4 regions of the Telluria sp. Soil_C_11 genome follow, and region 4 is predicted to be linked to each of the others. Evidence: predicted binding sites of a transcription regulator. Region 4 holds the regulator's gene; each other region holds the start of a gene.
The links. The regulator sigma-54, encoded in region 4, starts transcription at its own class of promoters, with help from an activator protein. The targets are predictions, from matches to a motif close to TGGCANGNAANCTGCTTT.

Region 1 (3,914 bases), on a different contig from region 4:
CAGTGCCGGCATGACGCCGTGGATAACGCCCGCAATCCTGTCGGGAATGCGCTTCGCGCAGGCGCGCGCGACCAGGCCGCCCATGGAATGGGTGACGAGAATCACCTTGTCGCATTCGTGCCTGCGTGTCTTCCACCACTTGAGGATGTCGTCGATGCGCCGTTCCAGGCGCTTGGCCGACTCACCGCAGGATTGAAGCCAGTTATAGCCGCAGGCGTAGATGGGATACTGGTACTCGGCATATTTTTCCAATTCGCTTTCCGTCAGCGGCGCCACCGAGCGCACGCCCCAGCGCTGGAGCGGATCGCTCTGCATTGCCTGCATGACTTCTTTCCAGCGAGCGCGTAGTTGGCGCCTGTTGAGCATGTCGAACTGGAACGTCATTTCCAGATGGCTCTGCAGTTCGAACAATAATGTTCCATACGAACCATTGAAGATTTCGCCCCAGCCGCGCTCGCGCATGACGCTACGCTCCAGATGGCAATTGGCAATATCCAATTCACCCGTGTCGTCGACTTCCACATAGTCGGGATGAAGGATGAGCTGGCGCTCCCTCGGGCTGCGCTTTTTCCAATTGCCTGCATAAACGAGGGCCGCCGCATCGCTGTTCGGCGGCCGCCAGGCCGGCTCGCCAGGCTTTAAGGGATAGCCTGGCGGTAACGGACTATCTCGCCTGACACGCAGATTCGTTCCCATGGTTCCCGGAATAAATATGACAGGAACAACTTTGTTAGAACCTTTGTACACCAGGCCCCGCGTCTTGAAACTGGTCGGCGTCAGAACAGTACGCACATGGAGGCTGCCGTCTTCATTGATGACGGGATCTTTTAAACGCCGCAATGGATCTGCCATGTCTGCCTTTCCCGGTAAAAAACTGAGAAAGACAGACGCGTGGCCAACCCATTAGGTTCCGGGCAACTTAAAGCGCACGATAGATCGTGGGCAAAGGATGACTTACGCAATGTGCAGTGCACAAAGTTATTGCGTCACATAATCTTTTTAAAAGAAACGTTGTGGGGAAGAACAGAAAAGAGATGTACCGAATGGCAGTGGGTTGCGCAGGAAGCGCAGCCGGAAGGAATATATTTGACGGAGGATCCATACCCAGGTGAACCGGAAGAGCATGAAACGTGGGCTTGTCGAGACGGACAAACCCACGCATTCGGCTGCGCCAAGCCTTCCGGCGCTTATCCAGGTGTTTTACTTGTGGTACTTCCGGCGCATGCCCTGGATCCCGAGCAGGCCGAGGCCCAGCAGGGCTAGCGTTCCGGGCTCCGGTACGGGGTTGTATCCGCCCACCCCGCTGATCCGGAACTGGCGTCCATCGTCGATGTCGATGGCCCTCAGATCGTCACCAGTCGTCCTGCTGTCGATGATCACCTTGCTAATCGTGGTTCCGCTATCGGCAAGGATCGTCAGGAAGTTTTGTCCATTGTTAACGTCGAAGTTGAAAGTCTCAGTACCGGCGTTCGTGATTACCGAGATGAGTGCCGTACCAGTTAACTTGTTCGGCGTGTTGAGATTGAAAATGAGGTCACCAAACGTGGTATTCGGCTCCTGAAGATAGACCTCGAGGTAGCGGAACGCGCCGTCTACGGCCTCGACCCGGGCTTGACCGCTGGCCGGCGTAATGAGGTTTTCATTCGACGTGAACGCAACCACGGTGCTGGTCTGATTGGTCCGGCCTGTCACCGTCAAGGCAGGTCCTGCCGTGCTGCCGGCGCCATTGAAGACAATGTTTTGTTCGTCCGGTTGTGGGTTGTTTCCTTCGATAAAGACCACCCCTGCGCTAGCGGGAGCGCTCAGCACGAACATTGTCGCTAATAGCGATCCTGCTACTGCAATCTTCTTTTTCATCTTTAACTCCTCGGAAAGTTTTGGAAACTGTAAGAGAACTAGAAACATGTAGCTCTTGTGCTGATCGCGTCTTGTGACTCTAAGGATTAAAGATTCTTAACCTTGATTATCAAGAAGGAGTCAACATAGCCCGCGACGAGGAGTATGCAAACAGCATGCCAAATCGATATCCCATTGAATTTCCAAGGATTTGTGGCGAAGTATCGTCTTCGTGTGACTTTTTGTAAGCCGTCTCGACAGACTGTTAGGTTGAGGAAAGAAAATAGAATTGGAACAGTAATCAGGAAAAACTTTAGCGAAAAATCGGATAACGGTATGAAACCTTACCGGCTAAAAGATAACAGGCAAATAAACTCGCCCCTGAAGCAGGCTGAGTAAGTGTAAAAATTCTCGACAAAGCACCTGGGTGACTGGCTGGTGAATGTGACTGGAAGGAACGCCAGGAAGAAGAAGGCGGCGCAGGACACGCCGCCTGGAGGGAAGAAAACGCTCAGGCAGTCGGCGGCACGTAACCGGCGGCCTCGTCGGCGCCTTCGCCGAAGAAATGGCGCTCCATCTGCGTCGCCAGGTATTTGCGGGCGCGGGCGTCGGCCATGTTCAGGCGGTTTTCGTTGATCAGCATGGTCTGGTGCTTCAGCCAGCCCTGCCACGCTTCCTTGGACACGCTTTCATAGATCCGCTTGCCCAGTTCGCCCGGGTAGGGCGGGAAGTCCAGGCCTTCGGCTTCCTTGTTCAGTTTGATGCAGTGGACGGTGCGCGCCATGTTGTTGCTCCTGAATGATCTTCGAAAAGCGTCAATTATAAAGTCTTGATGAAAATCTGCGACCGGCGCTGCCAGTTATACATGTGGGCGCGGTCCTTCGGCAGGTCGTCCACGGTGGCGGGCACGAAGCCGCGTTTCTTGAACCAGTGCGCGGTGCGGGTGGTCAGCACGAACAGCTTGGTCAGGCCGGCGGCGCGGGCGCGGTTTTCGATGTTCTTCAGGATGCGTTCGCCGTCGCCCTGGGTCTGGGCGTCCGGGCTCACCGTCAGGCAGGCCATCTCGCCCATTTTTTCGCCCGGGAAGGGGTACAGGGCCGCGCAGCCGAAGATCACGCCGTCGTGTTCGATCACGGAGAAATGGTCGATCTCGCGTTCGATCAGCTCGCGCGGGCGCTTGACCAGGGTGCCGTCGGCTTCCAGCGGCTCGATGAGCTTGATAATTCCGCCGACGTCCTCAATTGTGGCTTGTCGCAGGCTTTCCAGGTTCTCGTGGCTGATCATGGTGCCCACGCCGTCGTGGGTGAACAGCTCGAGCAGGGCCGAGCCGTCCAGCTGGAAAGGCACGATGTGGGAACGGTCGACGCCGCTGTTGCAGGCCTTGATGGCGTGCTGCAGGTAGAACGAGGCGTCGGACGGCAGGAAGCCCGCCTGCAGCACGGCTTCGGCCTGGTGCGAGGAGAGTTCGCGGATCTCGGCGCCGGCGGCATCCGTCATCATCGGGGTCTCGGTGATGAAGATGAGCTTTTCGGCATGCAGGGCGATCGCGGCCTGCGACGCCACGTCTTCCATGGTCAGGTTGAACACTTCGCCGGTCGGCGAGAAGCCGAGCGGGGACAGCAGCACGATATTGTCTTCGGTCTGCAGGATCGGGTGGATCTTCTCGGCCGCGATCTTGCGCGTGACGCCGGTCAGTTCGAAGTCGATGCCGTCGATGACGCCGAGCGGGCGCGCGGTGACGAAGTTGCCCGAGACGATGCTGATATGGGCGTTCGACATCGGCGTGTTCGGCAAACCCTGGCTGAATGCCGCCTCGATGTCCAGGCGCAGCTCGCCGGCCGCTTCCTTCGCGCATTCCATGGCGGCGGTGTCGGTGATGCGCACGCCGTTGTGGAAGCGCCCCTCGACGTTGCGCAGCCCGAGCTGCTCGGCGACCTGGGGCCGCGAGCCGTGCACCAGCACGACGCGGATGCCGAGGCCGACCAGCAGGGACAGGTCCTGGGCCAGTACCGGCAGGGCGCCGGCGGCGACGAGTTCACCGGGAAAGGCGACGACGAAAGTCTTGCCGCCGAATGCAT
Region 2 (3,914 bases), 160 kb from region 4:
CGCCGCGGCCGCCTCGTCACCGGCGCGCGCGGCCAAGCTGGAGGCGGCGCTGAAGAAGGAGATGGCGTTCGAGCTGGCCTTCGTGCGCGCCGGCGGCATGCTGCTGGCCGGCCCCGACCCCACCGGCAACGGCGGCGTGCTGCCCGGCTTCGGCGACCACCGTGAAGTCGAGCTGCTGGTCGAAGCGGGCTTCAGCCCCGTGGAAGCGATCCAGGTCGCGACCGCGAACGGCGCGCGCTACCTCGGCAAGCTGGACCGCATCGGCACCGTCGAAGCCGGCAAGAACGCCGACCTGGTCGTCGTCAACGGCGACCCGTCCCGCCGCATCCAGGACATCGAGAACGTGGAGATCGTGTTCAAGGATGGCGTGGGCTACGATCCGGTAAAACTGAATGCCTCGGTGCGCGGCATGGTGGGGACGCGTTGATGAATCTCCCCAACCATCAACTCAGCATGACGGTGCTGATGACCCCGGACACCGCCAATTTTTCGGGCAACGTCCACGGCGGCCACATCCTCAAGCTGCTCGACCAGGTCGCCTACGCCTGCGCCAGCCGCTACGCCGGCGCCTACGTGGTGACGATGAGCGTCGACCAGGTCACCTTCCGCCAGCCGATCCACGTGGGCGAACTGGTGACCTTCCTGGCGGCCGTCAACTACACCGGGCGCAGCTCGATGGAGATCGGCATCAAGGTGCTGGCCGAAAGCATCCGCACCCAGGAAGTCCGCCACGTGAACAGTTGCTTCTTTACCATGGTGGCGGTCGGCGACGACAAGAAACCGGTGCCGGTGCCGCCACTGCAACCGTCCACGCCGGACGAATTGCGCCGCTTCGAGGAAGCCAAGGGCCGCAAGGACCTGCGCCTGGCGCTGGACCGGCAGCATGCCGAGCGGCAGGCGTCGCGTTCGTGAGACTATTGAAGAGGTACGGCGACGTGCTATAATTCGCCGCCTTGGCCTGGTAGCTCAGTTGGTAGAGCAGAGGATTGAAAATCCTTGTGTCGGTGGTTCGATTCCGCCCCGGGCCACCAAAGTTTCAAAGCAAAAACGCCACCTTCGGGTGGCGTTTTTGCTTTCCAGCTACCCGCCACTGTCGAGAAAACTGACGCCCCCCTGTTCGCCAGCTCATCAATTCCTTAAAAATCAACTGCTTATTTTTTTGGCACAAAGGTTGCTAGCACCGGCCTACCGACTGCCACCCAGGCGGTCGACAACAACCAAGGGGGAACTCATGACCACGCAATGTCTTACCGCAACGCTGTTTCGTGCCATCCCTGCTTTAGCCTTGATGCTTGCCGGCACCGCGGCGAGCGCCAATCCCGTCTACTGGACCGACTGGACCGGCTCCGACACCGACCCCGGACCGGGGTTCACCGGCCACGGCACCATCACCACCCAGACGCAGACCGTCAACGTCACTTACACCAATGCCGCGGGCGTCGGCTTTTACCAGCCCAGTGGCGGCATCGACTACTGGACGCCGCGTAGTCCGGTGACGAACTCGCCTTACACCAGCGGCCAGGTCGACAACCCGCCTACCGGCACCGACATCATCGCCTTGCAGTACGCCGGCAACCAGACGCTGACGTTCTCGCAGACGGTGGTCAACCCGGTATTCGCGTTCGTCAGCCTGAACGGCAACGGCTACGCCTTCCTGAACCAGGACTTCGACATCCTCAGTTTCGGTGCGGGCCTTGGCGCCGCCGCGCCCGGCAACAACAGCTGCGGCTACTGGGGCTGCGGCAGCGTGTCCAAGCAGGTGGTCGATCTCGGCGGCGGCAACATCGAATACCGGCTGATCGGCACCGGCGAACCGCATGGCGCGATCCGCTTCACCGGGTCGTTCGACACGCTGACCTGGCGCAGCATGACCAGCGAGTACTGGAACGGCTTCACCGTCGGCGTGGAGAGCACGGCGGTCGAGGGCAATCCGCCGCCGACCGGCGTGCCGCTGCCGGCCACCTGGCTCCTGATGGTCGCCGGCGGCGCGGGCCTGCTGGCGTCCCGGCGCGGCCGCAAGACGGACTCGTAAAGCGGTGAATGGCGGCTTCAGGCAGCAGCGCCGCCTTCGGGTCGATGCCGTCCGGTCAAGGCTGGACGGCGTCAACTGAACCAGGCCGCATTCCCGGGCAGCCAAGCGATCCTTCGTACACCAGGATCGCCGCCGCCAGATCCTCCAGCGCCGTGCCGACCGACTTGAAGACGGTCCGCGCCTGCGCCCCTCCCCTTCCGCCGGCCTGCGTACGGCAGAGCGTTTCCAGGGTCCCGGCGATATCTTCCGGGCCGAACACGCCGCGCGACATCGGTCCCAGCAGGTCGCCCGATTTCTGCAGGGCTTCCACCGTATCGACATACAGGCTGCTGCCGGTAAAGCAGGCATCGTCCGCTTCCCGCATCGCCGGCGTGAAGCCGCCGATCAGGTCGAGGTGGCTGCCGGGAGCGAGCCATTCGCCATGGACGATGGGGGCTGTCGCCAGGGTTGCACAGGACACGATGTCGGCCCTGCGCACCGCCTGTTCGAGGTCGGTGCTGGACCGTACGGCGCATCCCGCCAGGTGCAACCCGCCGGCCAGGCGCTGCGCCGCCCCGGGGTTGCGGCTCCAGATCGTGACATCGTCGATCGGCAGCACGGTCCGGTAGGCCTCCGGGACCAGGCTGGCGACGCGCCCGGAGCCGGCCACGACGAGCCGCCGCGCGTCGCGCCGCGCCAGGTGGCTCGCCGCCAGCGCGGAGGCGGCGGCGGTGCGGCGCGACGTGATCTCGTTGCCGTCCATCTGCGCCAGCGGCTCGCCCGTCGCGGCGCTGTAGAGGATATACGTGGAATACAGGCCGGGCTGGCCGTGCGCCGCGTTGCCGGGAAAGATGTTGACGGTCTTGATGCCCATGTAATCGCCATGCCACGCCGGCATGATCAGGACGGTCCCTCCTTCGCCCTTGCCATCGCTGACCGTATGCACATGGCGCGGCGGCACCTGGCATCCGCGCGCGAACATGCGGGCGATCGCCTCGATCAGTGCGTCGAACGGCAGCGCCTGCCGGGTAGCGTCGCGATCGATTGTCTTCATGGGTTCTTCACCTTGCTGCCACGGAGCATCAATGTTCAGGGATGCAGACACTATACTGGAAGCCACCGCGCAGTAGAGACCCGCCAGGCCAGCGCATGGCCGTAAAGCCACCTTACACAGGGCCAAATTCGGAGTAGGATGAATACCAGGGGGACCGTGCGATCGCTGCCGGGGCTCCGGCATCCCCACGCGTCCCGCTCGCCACGATGACAGGGGGACATCATGCGACATACCTTGAAAGCAGTCTTCGCGAACCGGAGCGATGCCCAGCACGTGCTGGAAGAATTGCTCGCCTCGGGATATACGCACGCCGACGTCAGCATGTCGGACGAACCCGGCGACACGCCTGGCGCCGAACACCACGAAGGCCTGGGCGCCTCGGTCAGGCATGCCTTCGACAGGCTGTTCGGATCGAAGCACCATGACGATGCGGCGCAGCCGTCCGGCGAGGCCGTGCACGGCCAGCACATCGTCATGTTCTCCACCGAATCCGAGCCGGAAGCCGAGCGCGCCGCCGGCATCATCGGGCGCTTCGGACCGGCCGGCATCGAGGAACACCATGAGCAGTCGGACCAGTTCAGCGCCGATGCTTACCTGCCGGGCGTCGCCGCGCTCAGCAGCGCCTATCCGCCGGGCACCGAACCGGGTTCACTGCAATTCCGTTCCCTCGGGGAGGGCCGCTACCTGGGCACCCAGGGCGCCAACTCGCCGCCGCACGGCGACACCTACCAGGATTCGATGGGCAGCGGGATGCCGTGGCAACAAGCCGAAGACATGGCCTATCGCTACGGCAAGGACATGGGCGCCAGCGATGCCTACCGCGAGCATACCTGGGATGAGGCCGAGCCC
Region 3 (3,914 bases), on a different contig from region 4:
TCCGGGCTGCAGTGCATGGCGAAGGTCATCGCCAGCGCGCCGCGGATCGGGCGCAGTTCGCCCGACAGCGAGAGCTCGCCGGCGAATTCGTAGCGCTCCAGCGCATCGGCAGGAATCTGTTCCGATGCCGCCAGGATGCCCAGCGCGATCGGCAGGTCGAAACGGCCGGATTCCTTCGGCAGGTCGGCCGGGGCCAGGTTGATGGTGATGCGCCGGTTCGGCAGTTCGAAGCCGGAATTCTGCAGCGCGGCGCGGACCCGGTCCTTCGATTCGCGCACTTCGGCATCCGGCAGGCCGACGATGGCGAGGCCGGGCAAACCGTTCGCCAGGTGCACTTCGACGCTGACGGACGGCGCGTCCATGCCGGCCAGTGCCCGGCTGCGCAGTACTGCAAGACTCATGGTGATCCTGTCGGGATGAAGACTTGCAGATGGTGAGCGCTGGGCGGCCTGCGATTGTTGAGAGCGGCCAAATGTGTATAGTGCCGGGATGCCGAAACTATTGCTCACCTGCGCCGTGCTGGCGCTGCTGTTCTGCCTGCTGTGCGGGCCGGTGCTGTATGTGGCGCTCCGGTTCAGGCGGGGAGGGGATGTCGCGGCCTTGCGGCCGCTGCGGCATGTGTGGCTGGCGCAGCTGGCGCTGGCCGCCGTGCTCATCTTCGTGGCCGACGGCATCGGCCTGCGCAATCCGCTTGGCGTCATGCTGGCGGTTATCCTGGCCGTCAGCCTGGGCGGCGCGGCGCTGTTCGGCGTGTGGCGCCTGGCGGTGCGTTAAACCTTCTGTTCCGCCGCCAGCTTCGCTTCCAGTTCCGCCACGCGCAGTTCCAGCGCCTCGAGCTTGGCGCGGGTCTTGGCCAGTACCTGGGCCTGGATGTCGAACTCTTCGCGCGTCACCAGGTCGAGCTTCGAGAAGCCCTGGGTCATCATGGCCTTGACGTTGCGTTCGATGTCCTTGGCCGGCGAATTCTCGATCGCCTGGTTGATCCTGCCCTGCAGGTCGTTGAAGAAGCTGTTCATATCCATTTCTGTCCATAGTGACGACGCGGCGCATGGCGCACTTTTTTCGTGCGCGCCTCGCTCATTTAGTGCGTGCACCCGTGTGGCGCACGCCCGCGCAGCGTCGTTTGCATTTTTTGAATCCCAGAGTGGGGGCAGGCACCGGAAATACAAGGCCAGCCGCGCCGATCAGGGGTGGCACGCATCCTGCTAAAGCAACCATACAACATAAAGAATCAGGACGCGAAGTCCGGATTGTAAACCCATCAGGTCCAAAGTTCATTGATGAAGGGAGTGTCGTATGAAGCGTCGAAGCAGCAAGTGGCCGCACGTCGTCGTGCTGGCAGCAGGTTTGTGGAGTCTGACTACCGGACTGGCCGCCGCGCAGGAGCAGGAGCAGAAGCCCGAACATGAGGTGAGCTTCAACGCGGCGCTGACCAGCGATTACCGTTACCGCGGCCTGTCGCAAAGCCGTCTCGACCCGGCCCTGCAGGGCGGCGCCGACTATGTGCACAACCCGACCGGACTGTACGTGGGCACCTGGCTGTCCACCATCAAGTGGACCAAGGACCTGGGCGGCAGCGGCAACGTCGAATGGGATATCTACGGCGGCAAGCGCGGCAACCTGAGCGCGGATATTACCTATGACGTCGGCGGGCTGTACTACTTCTACCCGGACAACGGCCTGCACCCGAACGCCAACACCTTCGAGCTGTACGGCCAGCTGGGCTACGGACCGGCCTACGTCAAGTACTCGCACTCGCTCACCAACCTGTTCGGCACCGCCGACAGCAAGGGCAGCGGCTACATCGACGTCGGCGCCAACGTCGATGTCGGCAACGGGTTCACGCTGAACCTGCATGCAGGCCACCAGAACGTGCGCCACAACGGCGCCTTTTCCTACACCGACTACAAGGTCGGTGTGACCAAGGACCTCGGCGTCTGCTCGCTGTCGCTGGCGTATGTGAAAGCGAATACCAGCGGCTACCTGAGCCCGTCCGGAGAAAACCTCGGGAAGTCTGCGGCCCTGCTTTCTGTTTCAAAAACTTTCTGAAGAGGCAATCGCATGAAAATGATCACCGCCATTATCAAACCCTTCAAGCTCGACGAGGTCCGCGAGGCCCTTTCCGAGATCAATGTCCAGGGTATTACGGTGACCGAAGTGAAGGGGTTCGGCCGCCAGAAAGGCCATACCGAACTCTACCGCGGCGCCGAATACGTGGTCGATTTCCTGCCGAAGACCAAGATCGAGGCGGCGGTCGACGACGCCATCGTCGACCAGGTGATCGACACCATCCAGAGCGCGGCACGCACCGGCAAGATCGGTGACGGCAAAATTTTCGTCTCCAGTCTGGAGCAGGTAATCCGTATTCGTACCGGCGAAACCGGCAACGATGCGCTGTAAGGGGGAACCGATGATTCGCACAATCACAAAACTGATCGCAGGCTTCACGGTGGCGATGGCGCTGGGCAGTTCGCTGCCGGCCATGGCGCAAGATACCGCCAAGCCTGCCGCACCGGTCGCCGCCGCAGCCGCCTCCGCGCCTGCAGCCACCACGCCTGCTGTTGCTCCTGCTGCCGCTCCTGCCGTGGCAGCGGCCGCGCCGGCCGAAGCCGCACCGGCCGCCGCACCGACCCCGCAAAAAGGCGACACCGCCTGGATGTTCGTCGCCACCCTGCTGGTGATCATGATGACGATCCCCGGCCTGGCCCTGTTCTACGGCGGCCTGGTGCGCTCGAAGAACATGCTGTCGGTGCTGCTGCAGGTCTTCATGATCTTCGCGGTGGTCATCGTGCTGTGGTGCATCTACGGCTATTCGGTGGCGTTCACGGAAAAGACCGCCTTCTTCGGCGGCTTCGACCGCGCCTTCCTGAACGGCATCTGGGATCCGGTCAAGGCCACGTTCTCGACCGCCGCCACCTTCAGCAAGGGCGTGGTGATTCCCGAGTTCATCTACGTCGCCTTCCAGGGCACCTTCGCCGCCATCACCTGCGCCCTGATCGTCGGCGCCTTCGCCGAGCGCGTCCGCTTTGCCGCGGTGCTGGCCTTCGTGGTGCTGTGGTTCACCTTCGGCTACCTGCCGGTGGCCCACATGGTCTGGTTCTGGACCGGCCCGGATGCGATCAAGGATGCGGCCACCCTGGCGACCGAATCCGCGAAAGCCGGCTGGCTGTGGCAGAAGGGTGCGCTCGACTTCGCGGGCGGCACCGTGGTGCACATCAATGCCGCCGTCGCCGGCCTGGTCGGCGCCATCATGATCGGCAAGCGCATCGGCTACGGCCGCGAACACATGGCGCCGCACTCGCTGACCATGACCATGATCGGCGCCTCGCTGCTGTGGGTGGGCTGGTTCGGCTTCAACGCCGGCTCGGCGCTGGAAGCGGGCGACGTCGCCGCGCTGGCCTTCATCAACACCCTGCTGGCAACCGCCGCGGCCGCCGTGTCGTGGGTGTTCGGCGAATGGATCACCAAGGGCAAGCCGTCGATGCTGGGCGGCGCCTCGGGCGCGGTGGCCGGCCTGGTCGCCATCACCCCGGCCTGCGGCTTCGTCGGCCCGATGGGCGGCCTGGTCATCGGCCTGGTGGCCGGCGTGGTCTGCCTGTGGGGCGTGAACGGCCTGAAGCGCATGATCGGCGCCGACGACTCGCTGGACGTGTTCGGCGTGCACGGCGTGGGCGGCATCCTGGGCGCGCTGCTGACCGGCGTGTTCGCGGCGCCGCAGCTGGGCGGGCAGGGCCTGTTCGACTACACCACCAACAAGATGTCGGCCGACCCGTACTCGATCGCCAGCCAGGTGCTGATCCAGGCCGAAGCCGTCGGCACCACCATCCTGTGGTCGGCCGTGGTGTCCCTGATCGCGTATAAACTGGTCGACATCGTGATCGGCCTGCGCGTGCCGGAAGAGCAGGAGCGCGAAG
Region 4 (3,914 bases):
CGCTTCCTTTATCCAAATTGCATCAACCCATAAAGATAGCAGGGATGATGCATTGCGTCATCGGAAAGCGGGGCACTACCGTAGTTATACTAGGTGTCGCAGCGGGTGCGCATGGGCCGGCCACACCGGCTCGAAGAAGCGCGCCACCATCTCCGGCGTGACCGCGTCCAGCGTCGGCGGATTCCACTTCGGCGCATTGTCCTTGTCGATCACCAGCGCGCGCACGCCTTCCAGCACTTCGCCGTGTTCGAAGTTGCGGCGCACCAGCGAGCGTTCCATGCGCAGGCAGCCGGCCACGTCCATCGTGGCGCCGCGCACCAGCATCTCGCGCGTCACGCACATCATCAGCGGCGAACGCTGGCGCATGGCCGCCAGGGCCTTCTGCGCGAATGGATGGTCGTCGCCCTCCAGCGAGGCCATCACGGCCTGCACGGACGATGCACCGAAATGCCTGTCGACCAGCGCGCGCCGGGCCTGCAGTTCGCTGGCCCCTGCCTGCGATGCGAACGGCGCCGCGAAGGCGCGGATCGCGGCCGGCAGCTGCGCGCCCGGCGTCGCGGCGATCAGTTCCTGCAGCGCCGGCAGTTGCGCGGCGGGGACGAACACATCGGCCAGGCCGACATACAGCGCATCGGCGGCGCCGATGGTGAGGCCGGTCAGGCCCAGGTACATGCCGAGCGCGCCCGGCGCGTGCGACAGGAAGTGGCTGCCGCCGACGTCCGGGAACAGGCCGATGTTCACCTCGGGCATGGCCATCTTCGTGCGCTCGGTCACGATGCGCAGGCCGCTGCCCGGGCCGCCCTGGGCGATGCCCATGCCGCCGCCCATCACGACGCCATCCATCAAGGAGATGTAGGGCTTCGGATAGAAATGGATCAGGTGGTTCAGTGCGTATTCTTCGGTAAAGAAGTCTTCCAGCAAGGCACTGCCGCCCGTGGGCGTGGCATGCCCGGCCTGGTGGAAAAAGCGGATGTCGCCGCCCGCGCACAGGGCCTTGTCGCTGGTGCTCTTGACAACGACGGCGTCGACGCCCGCATCGTCGCGCCAGGCCAGCAGGGCCTCGGTGAGGGCGCGCACCATCTCCAGCGACAGCGAGTTCAGGGCCTTGGGACGGTCCAGGGTAATGTTGCCGGTGCCGTTCGCCACCCGGGTCTGCACGTATTCGCTCATGTTTTATTGTTTGAAAAGGAAAACGGCATTCTAGCGCGCAAAAAACGAAAAGGGCGCCAATGCGCCCTTTGCCTACCTGTGCTGTGCCGGCGGAATCGTCACGCTGCGGCGGCAGCTTCTTCTCCCCCTTCGTTGGCCATGCGTTTCAGCGGAGTGTTACTGTGATCCTGCAGCATCTGCTTGTACTTCTGGACTTGCCTGTCGAGTCGGTCCATCAGCATGTCGATCGCGGCGTACAGGTCATGCGCGGCGCTCGCGACGTGAACGATCTTCCCGGCAACGCGCAAGTTGATCTCGGCCTTCTGGCGTTTTTCTTTCTCGGTGAGATTGTCTATGCAGAGGATGACGTGGGAGTCGATCACTTGATCGAAATGGCGGGTGATGCGTTCGAGCTTGTTCTGTACGTATTCTCGGATTGCTGGGGTTACATCGAGATGATGTCCGCTGATAGTGAGATTCATACACACTCCTTTGAAGATGCGCCGCCTGTCATGCGCACATCGCGCTTCGGGCAGCGTTGTTGCAAGAGCTTGCTACAGGGATTTGCGAAGGCTGACGGGCGGGATCTTCAGCGCCTCACGGTATTTCGCGACCGTGCGGCGTGCGATAACCATTCCCTGTTCCCCCAGCATCTCCGCGATCTTGCTATCGGATAAAGGGTTCTTGGGGTCTTCTGCTCCTGTGAGTTGTACGATGAGAGCCCGGATCGCGGTCGAGGAGGCCTCTCCCCCTGCCTCGGTCGCGACGTGACTCCCGAAAAAGTACTTCAGCTCAAACATGCCGTGCGGCGTCAGCATGTATTTCTGAGTTGTGACGCGAGAAATTGTGCTCTCGTGTAGACCTAGTGTATCAGCTATCTCACGTAAAACAAGGGGCCGCATGGCAACCGCGCCATGGGAGAAAAAGTTGCGCTGCCGCTCGACAATAGCCTGGGCGACACGCAGGATCGTGTCGAAACGCTGGCGCATGTTCTTGATGAGCCACTTCGCTTCCTGCAGCTGCGCGGCCAGCTGCGACTCCGATTTCCCCTGCTTCATCAGGGCGGCGTACAGGCTGTTCACGCGCAGGCGCGGCATCACGTCCGGATTCAGTTGCACGCTCCAGCCATCCTTCGCGCGGCGCACGATCACGTCCGGCACCACGAAGTCGGAGACGTCGGCAGCGAAGGCCGCGCCCGGATGCGGGTTGCACTGGCGGATCACGGCCTGGGCTTCGCGCAGGTCCTCGTCGTCGCAATCGAGGGCCTTCTTCAGCTTGTTGAATTCGCGCTGCGCGAACCAGGTCAGGTAGCGTTCGACGATGGTCAGCGCCATGCGCCGCGTCACCATCGGCACGCCGGGCATGCGGCGGATCTGCAGCGCCAGGCATTCGGCGGCGCTGCGCGCGCCCACGCCGGGCGGGTCCATGCTCTGCACCAGCGCCAGCGCGGTGCGCAGTTCCTCGAACTCGATCTCCAGTTCGGGCGGCAGGCGCGCGTGCAGTTCGTCCAGCGATTCCTCGAGGTAGCCATTGTCGTCGAGGGTGTCGACGACGATCTCGACCAGTGCGCAGTCACGCGGCGAGATGCAGGTCAGGCGCACCTGTTCCATCAGGTGTTCGCGCAGCGAGACGGGGCTGGCTTCCAGCTGCGGGCGGCCGTCTTCTTCCTCGCCGCCGCTGCCGGAGCGGCCCGGTTCGCCCCAGTCCATCTCCTGCTCGCCGCCGCCGCTGTCGCCGGCGTCGTTGCCTTCCTGGCTGCCCTCGGCTTCGGCGCCGCCACCGCCCTCCTCGCCCTGGCCGGACGCGGGCGGCGCATCGGGCGTGGTCGAGGTCGACGCGCCATTGTTGATCGCGCCGTCGGCCAGCAGGCGCACGGAGCGGTCGAGCGGATCGTCGAGGCGTTCGAGCAGCGGGTTGTCGCTCAGGACCTGTTCGATCTCCTGGTGCAGCTCGAGAGTGGACAGCTGCAGCAGCCGGATCGACTGCTGGAGTTGCGGCGTCAGCGCAAGGTGCTGTGATGTCTTGAGTTGCAGCGTCTGTTTCATGGACTACATCCGGAAGTGTTCACCCAGGTAGACGCGGCGGACCGATTCGTTGGCGATGATATCGTCGGGACGACCGGATGCCAGTACCGCGCCCTGGTTGATGATGTAGGCGCGGTCGCAGATGCCGAGCGTCTCGCGTACGTTATGGTCGGTGATCAGCACGCCGATGCCGCGCTCCTTCAGGAAGCGCACGATGCGTTGGATCTCGATTACCGCGATCGGATCCACGCCGGCGAACGGCTCGTCCAGCAGCACGAAGCGCGGATCGGTCGCCAGCGCGCGCGCGATCTCGACGCGGCGCCGCTCGCCGCCCGACAGCGACAGCGCCGGGTTCTCGCGCAGCTTCTCGATCTGCAGTTCGGCCAGCAGCTCGTCGAGGCGTTCCTCGATGCGCGCCTTGCCCAGCGGCTTGCCGTTCTCGCGCTGCAGTTCCAGCACGGCGCGGATGTTCTCCTCCACCGTCAGCTTGCGGAACACCGAGGCTTCCTGCGGCAGGTAGGACAGGCCGAGCATGGCGCGGCGGTGGATCGGCAGGCTCGTGATGTCGGTGCCGTTGATCACGATGGAACCGGCGTCGGCCGGCACCAGGCCGACGATCATGTAGAACGAGGTGGTCTTGCCGGCGCCGTTCGGACCGAGCAGGCCGACCACCTCGCCGCAGGCGACCTGCAGCGAGACGTCGCGCACCACCAGGCGCTTGCCGTAGCTCTTCTGCAGTCC

Region 1: a site for sigma-54 is predicted at 2,001-2,018, ahead of AC3A6M_RS22130 (PEP-CTERM sorting domain-containing protein). Genes of this name have one in related genera too.
Region 2: a site for sigma-54 is predicted at 1,161-1,178, ahead of AC3A6M_RS11945 (PEP-CTERM sorting domain-containing protein). Genes of this name have one in related genera too.
Region 3: a site for sigma-54 is predicted at 1,192-1,209, ahead of AC3A6M_RS07910 (TorF family putative porin). Genes of this name have one in related genera too.

The regions. Positions count from the first base shown of each region.
Region 1 covers NZ_JBDGIN010000020.1:49,992-53,905, reverse strand. The annotation lists gene AC3A6M_RS22135 (lipase family alpha/beta hydrolase) at 1-852, opposite strand, end outside; gene AC3A6M_RS22130 (PEP-CTERM sorting domain-containing protein) at 1,201-1,857, opposite strand; gene AC3A6M_RS22125 (oxidative damage protection protein) at 2,348-2,620, opposite strand; gene argA (amino-acid N-acetyltransferase) at 2,656-3,914, opposite strand, start outside.
Region 2 covers NZ_JBDGIN010000006.1:41,713-45,626, forward strand. The annotation lists gene AC3A6M_RS11930 (amidohydrolase family protein) at 1-427, shown strand, start outside; gene AC3A6M_RS11935 (acyl-CoA thioesterase) at 427-912, shown strand; tRNA gene AC3A6M_RS11940 (tRNA-Phe) at 956-1,031, shown strand; gene AC3A6M_RS11945 (PEP-CTERM sorting domain-containing protein) at 1,289-2,032, shown strand; gene lhpI (bifunctional Delta(1)-pyrroline-2-carboxylate/Delta(1)-piperideine-2-carboxylate reductase) at 2,088-3,065, opposite strand; gene AC3A6M_RS11955 (hypothetical protein) at 3,288-3,914, shown strand, end outside.
Region 3 covers NZ_JBDGIN010000003.1:503,928-507,841, reverse strand. The annotation lists gene AC3A6M_RS07925 (YifB family Mg chelatase-like AAA ATPase) at 1-401, opposite strand, end outside; gene AC3A6M_RS07920 (hypothetical protein) at 490-774, shown strand; gene AC3A6M_RS07915 (accessory factor UbiK family protein) at 771-1,022, opposite strand; gene AC3A6M_RS07910 (TorF family putative porin) at 1,297-2,049, shown strand; gene AC3A6M_RS07905 (P-II family nitrogen regulator) at 2,062-2,400, shown strand; gene AC3A6M_RS07900 (ammonium transporter) at 2,411-3,914, shown strand, end outside.
Region 4 covers NZ_JBDGIN010000006.1:206,111-210,024, forward strand. The annotation lists gene AC3A6M_RS12660 (enoyl-CoA hydratase/isomerase family protein) at 85-1,170, opposite strand; gene hpf (ribosome hibernation-promoting factor, HPF/YfiA family) at 1,269-1,631, opposite strand; gene AC3A6M_RS12670 (RNA polymerase factor sigma-54) at 1,704-3,194, opposite strand; gene lptB (LPS export ABC transporter ATP-binding protein) at 3,198-3,914, opposite strand, start outside.